2 linked regions of the Pontibacter liquoris genome follow. The protein of the gene in region 1 interacts with the protein of each later gene in a pairwise test. Links are inferred from orthologs where the notes say so. Each region holds a gene or a part of one and is shown on either strand. Other genes may lie near its edges.

What was found.
Region 2: the proteins of ruvA (region 1) and ruvC interact in binary tests that used the Escherichia coli proteins (3 or more experiments, as listed by UniProt). The link is inferred for Pontibacter liquoris from one-to-one orthologs.

Annotation. Positions count from the first base shown.
Region 1 is NZ_JALEBG010000001.1:28,021-31,236, reverse strand. Bases 194-3,081 are described here. They hold ruvA (Holliday junction branch migration protein RuvA), read left to right. Parts: upstream 194-1,284; coding sequence 1,285-1,878; downstream 1,879-3,081. Other genes in these bases: sov (T9SS outer membrane translocon Sov/SprA), read left to right, coding at 1,932-3,081; LWL52_RS00105 (NADP-dependent malic enzyme), read left to right, coding at 194-1,276. Outside these bases: more of LWL52_RS00105, read left to right, coding at 1-193; more of sov, read left to right, coding at 3,082-3,216. UniProt on the Escherichia coli protein: The RuvA-RuvB-RuvC complex processes Holliday junction (HJ) DNA during genetic recombination and DNA repair.
Region 2 is NZ_JALEBG010000001.1:1,816,360-1,819,633, reverse strand. What follows is about bases 12-2,957. They hold ruvC (crossover junction endodeoxyribonuclease RuvC), read left to right. Parts: upstream 12-1,172; coding sequence 1,173-1,742; downstream 1,743-2,957. Other genes in these bases: LWL52_RS07515 (ABC transporter ATP-binding protein), read left to right, coding at 2,867-2,957; LWL52_RS07520 (MlaE family ABC transporter permease), read left to right, coding at 2,084-2,863; LWL52_RS07530 (glycosyltransferase), read right to left, coding at 12-913. In the rest of the region: more of LWL52_RS07530, read right to left, coding at 1-11; more of LWL52_RS07515, read left to right, coding at 2,958-3,274.

The sequences.
Region 1 (3,216 bases):
GGCCACCGAAATAAACGAAGCCATGAAGCTGGCTGCCGTCCATGCGCTGGCTACCCTGGCCAAAGAGCCCGTGCCCGACCTGGTGCTCAAAGCGTATGGCGATAATTCCATCAACTTCGGTCGCTTTTACCTCATCCCCAAACCGCTGGACCCGCGCCTGATCACTACCGTTTCGCCGGCTGTGGCCCGGGCAGCCATGGAGAGCGGCGTAGCACGCCGGCCTATCACTAACTGGGAAGCGTACGAACTGGAACTGCAGGAACGCATCGGCATCGACCAGAAGCTGATGACGCGCATCACGAACCAGGCTAAAAAAGCGCCTAAAACCGTGGTCTTTGCGGAAGCCGATCACTTTAAAATTCTGAAAGCAGCGCAGATGGTGCGCGAGCAGCGCATTGCCAACCCGATTCTGCTGGGCAACCGCAGCAGGATCGAAACCATTATCCGGGAAAACCACCTGGACCTGGAAGGCGTAACCATCATCGACACGTTTGAGGAGGACACCAGACGGGAGGAGTATGCACAAATGCTTTTCAACAAGCGCCAGCGCAAAGGACTAACCCTCTTTGACTCGCGCCGCCTGATGCGTGACCGCAACTACTTTGGAAGTATGATGGTGGAGACCGGAGAGGCCGATGCCCTGATTTCGGGCTTAACCCGCGACTATTCCAAAACCATCCTTCCGGCCCTGCAGGTAATTGGCGTGGAAGAAGGCGTAAACAAAGTAGCGGGCATGTATATCATCCTGAATAAAAAAGAGCCTTACTTTTTTGCCGACACCACCGTAAATGTGAACCCAACGGCAGACGAATTAGTTGACATCATTGGCCTGACGGCCCGTACGGTTCGTTTCTTTGACACCGAGCCGCGGGTAGCCATGCTCTCGTTCTCTAACTTCGGATCAGTGCGGGGCGAAATTCCGGACAAAGGCGCAGAGGCCGTGCGAAAAGCAAAACAGCGCTACCCTAACTTGCTGCTGGATGGTGAGATGCAGGCCAATACGGCTCTGAACCGCGACCTGCTGCGGGAGAATTACCCGTTTAGCGAGCTGGCAGAAAAAGGGGCCAACACCCTCATTTTCCCGACGCTGACGGCAGGCAACATTGCCTACAAGATTTTGCAGGAAATGGGTGGAGCCGAGACCATTGGGCCGGTGCTGATGGGCATGCGCAAGCCGGTGCATATTCTGCAGCTGGGCAGCTCGATCAGAGATATTGTGAACATGGTGACCATTGCTGTCGTAGATGCACAGAATCATACTAATCAGAATATATAAATATATACATGATAGCCTACATCGACGGCAAATTAACGTATAAGGACCCGACCTACGTCATCATTGATGTGAACGGCATCGGGTACCAGATCAAGATCTCGCTGAGTACGTATTCTTCGTTGCCGACCGGGGAGCGCTGCAAGCTGCATACCTACCTGCACATCAAGGAAGATGCCCATACTTTGTATGGCTTTACCACCACAGCCGAAAAGGATGCTTTTCTGCACCTGATCTCGATCTCCGGCGTTGGCCCTAATACGGGGCTGATGATCCTGTCGTCGCTTTCGGTAGAGGAAATACAGCAGGCTATTGTGCGGGAGGACGTGCGCACCATTCAGCATGTGAAAGGAATTGGAGCCAAAACGGCGCAGCGCATAATACTGGAGCTGAAGGACAAGTTGAAGAAAGAAGTGCTCCTCTCAGATGCTACTTCGGCACCGGCAACGGTACACAATATGGTCCGTGCCGAAGCGTTATCTGCTTTAGTTACTTTGGGTTTTGCCAAGACTGTAGCTGAAAAAACGCTGGACAGTATTATCAAACGCGAAGGCAGTAATTTGAGCGTAGAGGAACTGATAAAGTTTGCGTTGAAATCTTCTTAACAGAATATACCCATTTGATCCGGAAAAGTAAAAAAAACAGCCTGCTTCTCGCTATGGTTGCAGCTATCTCTTTGCTGGCGTGGATGTCGCAGGCAGAGGAACTGCATTCGCGTAGCCGGTTCAATTCAACTATTTTAGATAATCTTCTACTACAGGATACCGCCCGCCAGGATACCGCAAAAGCAGACTCTACCAAGCTACAGCAGTATATCCCAAGCCGCCGGCCTACGTTTGTGCCTTCCGACCGGCGCGGCAGTCCGTTCAGTACCCGTACCAGTCCGTCTCCCCTGCTGTTGGGCCAGCCGACAAACCTGAAGCTCAACGTGGAGCTGGATGATAGCCTGAAGCAGTATAATATTACCGAAACGCTGGGCGATGTGAATTACCGCACGCCTTCGTCGATGACGATGCAGGAGTACTCGGAGTGGCAGCAGCGGGAGGCGATCCGCAATTACTGGCGCGAAAAGTCTGCCGGCCTGGATGGCGAAAGCGTGGTGAGCAGCAACCGCCTGGTGCCCAAGATTTACATCAGCCCGGTGTTCGACCGCATCTTTGGCGGCAATTTTGTTGATATCCAGCCCAATGGCAACGTCTCGCTTAAGTTTGGTGCCCGTTTTAACCGCAACGAGAACCCGACTATTCCGCTGCGCCAGCAGCGCACCGGCGATTTTGAGTTCGATCAGAACATCTCGTTGAACCTGGTGGGCAAGATCGGCGAAAAAATGCGCCTCAACTTTAACTGGGACAACAACGCCAACTTCGATTTCGAGAACAACATGAAACTGGATTATACCGGTTACGAAGAAGAGATCATTCGTAAGGTAGAAGCCGGTAACGTGAGCCTGCCCCTCAACAACTCCCTCATCACGGGCGCGCAGAACCTGTTTGGCGTAAAAGCACAGCTGCAGTTCGGGCGCCTGGGCGTAACCACCATTGCTTCCAGCGTACGCGGCCGCAACGACGAAGTGGTGGTGCAGAACGGCGCACAGAACAAACCCTTCGAGATCAGAATAGACAATTACGATAAAGACCGCCACTTTTACCTGTCGCAGTTCTTCCGCGACCGCTACAACAATGCCCTCAAAAACCTGCCGCTGGTAAATTCGGGCATCGTGATCCGCCGTATCGAACTGTATGTGACCAACAGCAACCGGGCAACCGAGAACCTGCGCAACATGGTGGCCTACATGGACCTGGGCGAGGCAGCTCCTTTCCGGCAGCAGTTCCAGAGCAAGCCGCCTACCGCTCCTGCCAGCAACGATGCCAATAGCCTGTACAATTTACTCACCAACCCTACTGCCCGCAACAATGCCAACGTAGACCAGTACCTGCGCAGCC
Region 2 (3,274 bases), 1.8 Mb from region 1 along the record:
GCCCTGCTGCAGGAATGGCCAGAAACAGGAACAGGTTTGCGGCAAACACCACTACGGCCACAGCCTGCACTTGCCTGTTCTGATAAGACTTCCATTTACTGGCCCACCGGACGCGCTGCAAAATAAAGGCTGGTAAGCTTTTAGGAGCCATAGTATAAACAATGGCTTTCTGGCTTTTCAGGAATGCAACTTTATCAGGGTAGCACTTGCTTATCTTATGGAGCAGGAACTCATCGTCGCCGCTGGCAATGGCTTCATTTCCGGCAAAGCCGCCTACTTCCTCAAAAATAGTTTTGGTATAAGCCAGGTTGGCGCCATTACACATATTGGGTTTTTGAAGTTGCAGCGAAGCGCCTCCTACCCCTATCAGGCTGGCAAACTCTACCAGCTGCATGCGCTCAAACAAGGTGTTGGTATGCTGAAAGCAGACCGGACCGCTGATAAAGTATGGCTGCCGGGTTTGGTAGAGAAAAGCAAACTGGCGTAGCCATTCCGGCCCTATCCGGCAGTCGCCATCGGTAAAGACCAGCAGCTCGCCCGTTGCCAACTCCACCCCTTTCCTTACAGCAGCTTTCTTGCCCACCAGGTTAACATAACTATCCAACCGGATAATTTTAACATCTATAGTAGTGGCAAGTATAAATTCTGCTGCCACTGCCGTTGTAGCATCCTCGGAATGATCATCTACCAGCAGCACTTCGAGTAAGTGCTGGGGATATTGCTGCGCCTCCAGGTCCTGCAACAAAGCGCCTATGTGCTGGGCTTCGTTGCGCACCGGTATGATCACGGTAATGGCAGTAGCAGGCTGGAAACTTTCCGGTGCATAGCTGCTGTCCATCCGTTGCCAGGCATGCCAGCGCCGCAAAATCAACCAGCTATAGGCGCCAACGGAAAAAAGCAAGAGCCACATCATACGCCTGTTCGGGTTGGGGCAACACACAGGCGCAGCACAAACCTTCGGCAGGGTAGCGCCACATTTAGCAGACATAAATTAGGATGGGCGCTGAGCTGCTGCAGGGTTTTAGCGGGAATTTGGTTCATGTTGCTATCCCAAGTATGAGACGAGTATAAAGTATAAAGCAAGGGCATTTATAGCCATTTGCAATTTAAAATTCGAAGCACGGCACAAATATACTTTTTAAGGCAGCCCGAAAAATGTAAATTTGCCGCTTATGGTTTTTACATCTGCCCTTCCCCCGCATAAACTTATACTTGGCATCGATCCCGGCACCCAGATCATGGGCTATGGCCTAATCGAGGTGACCGGCTCCAAGGTGCAGGTAGTACAGTATGGCGTCATTCACCTCAAAAGCTACAGCAACCACGCCATTAAGTTAAAGAAAATCTTTGACCGCATGATCCAGCTCATCGACGAATACCTGCCCGATGAACTGGCAATTGAGTCGCCTTTTTACGGCACCAACGTGCAAAGTATGCTAAAGCTCGGCCGGGCGCAGGGCGTGGCCATTGCCGCTGCCCTCTCCCGCGATATTCCGTATGTGGAATATGCGCCTAAAAAGATCAAGCAATCCATTACTGGCAACGGTAATGCCTCCAAAGAGCAGGTAGCCAGCATGCTCATGCAGCAGCTCAAGATCAAAGAAGCGCCCAAACTGCTCGATGCTACCGACGCCCTGGGGGTAGCCCTGTGCCACCACTATCAGAAAGGCAACAATGCCAAGCAAGGCGGCAAGTCCTGGAAGAGCTTCCTGACCGATAACCCGGACCGACTGGCGCAATAAGTTACAGCCATGTAGCGCCACTAAAAAGTGCTTTATCAGCAGGATTTTCAAGAAAAATGCACTGTAAATAACCGGCTGGCCCTGTAGCGCAGGTTGCTGCTTACTTCCTCAGAATCAATCCCGAACAAATCCCCTTTATTACCTTCCGGTAGGCGGGTCCCTTATCCTGATAAGCTAAAAAAGCAGGTGCCAGCATCTAGTGGCAGGCTGCTGCCGTATGCAAATGTTAGCATCTATTTGATTAAAAAGTATCTCAAATGCCAACTTTACCTATAACTTTACAGGTTCAAAGGGCATTTGCGTGCATAAATAAGGTGCCCTTATAAAACTGACCATACCAGATGCGTAACTATGTAACTACAAGAAGGCTGGATCGTGTTTTTCTTGAAATATACAGAATCTATACTTTTGTAATTCGATTTTTTAAAGAGGTTTTTTTCCCGCCTTATGAGGTAAAAGAGATCATCACCCAGTGCTACGAAGTGGGCGTACGCTCGCTGCCGCTTATCTCACTGACAGGCTTTATCATCGGCATTGTTTTTACCAATCAGTCGCGCCCTTCCCTTGCTGAGTTCGGGGCCACCTCCTGGCTGCCTTCCCTTATCTCTATTGCTATTGTGCGCGCGCTTGCCCCACTGGTTACGGCTATTATTGCGGCTGGCCGGGTAGCTTCCAGTATCGGTGCCGAACTGGGCTCTATGAAAGTGACTGAACAGATCGATGCCATGGAGGTATCGGCCACAAACCCCTTTAAATTCTTGGTAGTGAGCCGGGTGCTGGCCACCACGCTGATGGTGCCTGCCCTGACGATGTATACCATGTTTGTAGCCCTGATGGGCGCCTACCTGAGCGTGCACCAGAACGAGCTGACCAGCATGACTACTTATTTTGTGCAGGTATTCAGTGCTATTTCGTTTCTGGATATTTTTGCGTCGGTCATCAAATCATTCCTCTTCGGTTTCACCGTTGGCATGGTGGGGTGCTACAAAGGATATCACTCTTCTAAAGGCACTGAAGGCGTGGGAAAAGCGGCTAACTCGGCTGTGGTAACGGCGATGTTCCTTATTTTTATTGAGGAGCTGCTAACCATGCAGATCATCAATGCAATTCGCGCCATTTAAACTATGAAAAAAGAAAAACCGAAAATTGATTATAGCAACAAAGTCATCGAAATCAGGGGGCTGGAAAAGTCTTTTGACGAGCTTGACATTCTGCGGGGCGTGGACCTGGACCTCTATCAAGGGGAAAACCTGGTGGTACTGGGCCGTTCCGGAACCGGTAAATCCGTGCTGATCAAAATTATTTCGGGTTTGCTGAAACCAGACGAAGGACGCGTGAATGTGCTGGGCAAAGAGGTGGAATTACTCTCGCCTAAAGAACTGCAGGCGCTGCGCCTTAAAATTGGTTTTTCGTTTCAGAACAGCGCACTCTACGATAGTATGACCATTCGCGAAAACCTGGAGTTTCCGCTGGTACGCAACTCGCGCGACATGAGCCGCAGCGACATCAACCGGATTGTGGAGGTTGTATTG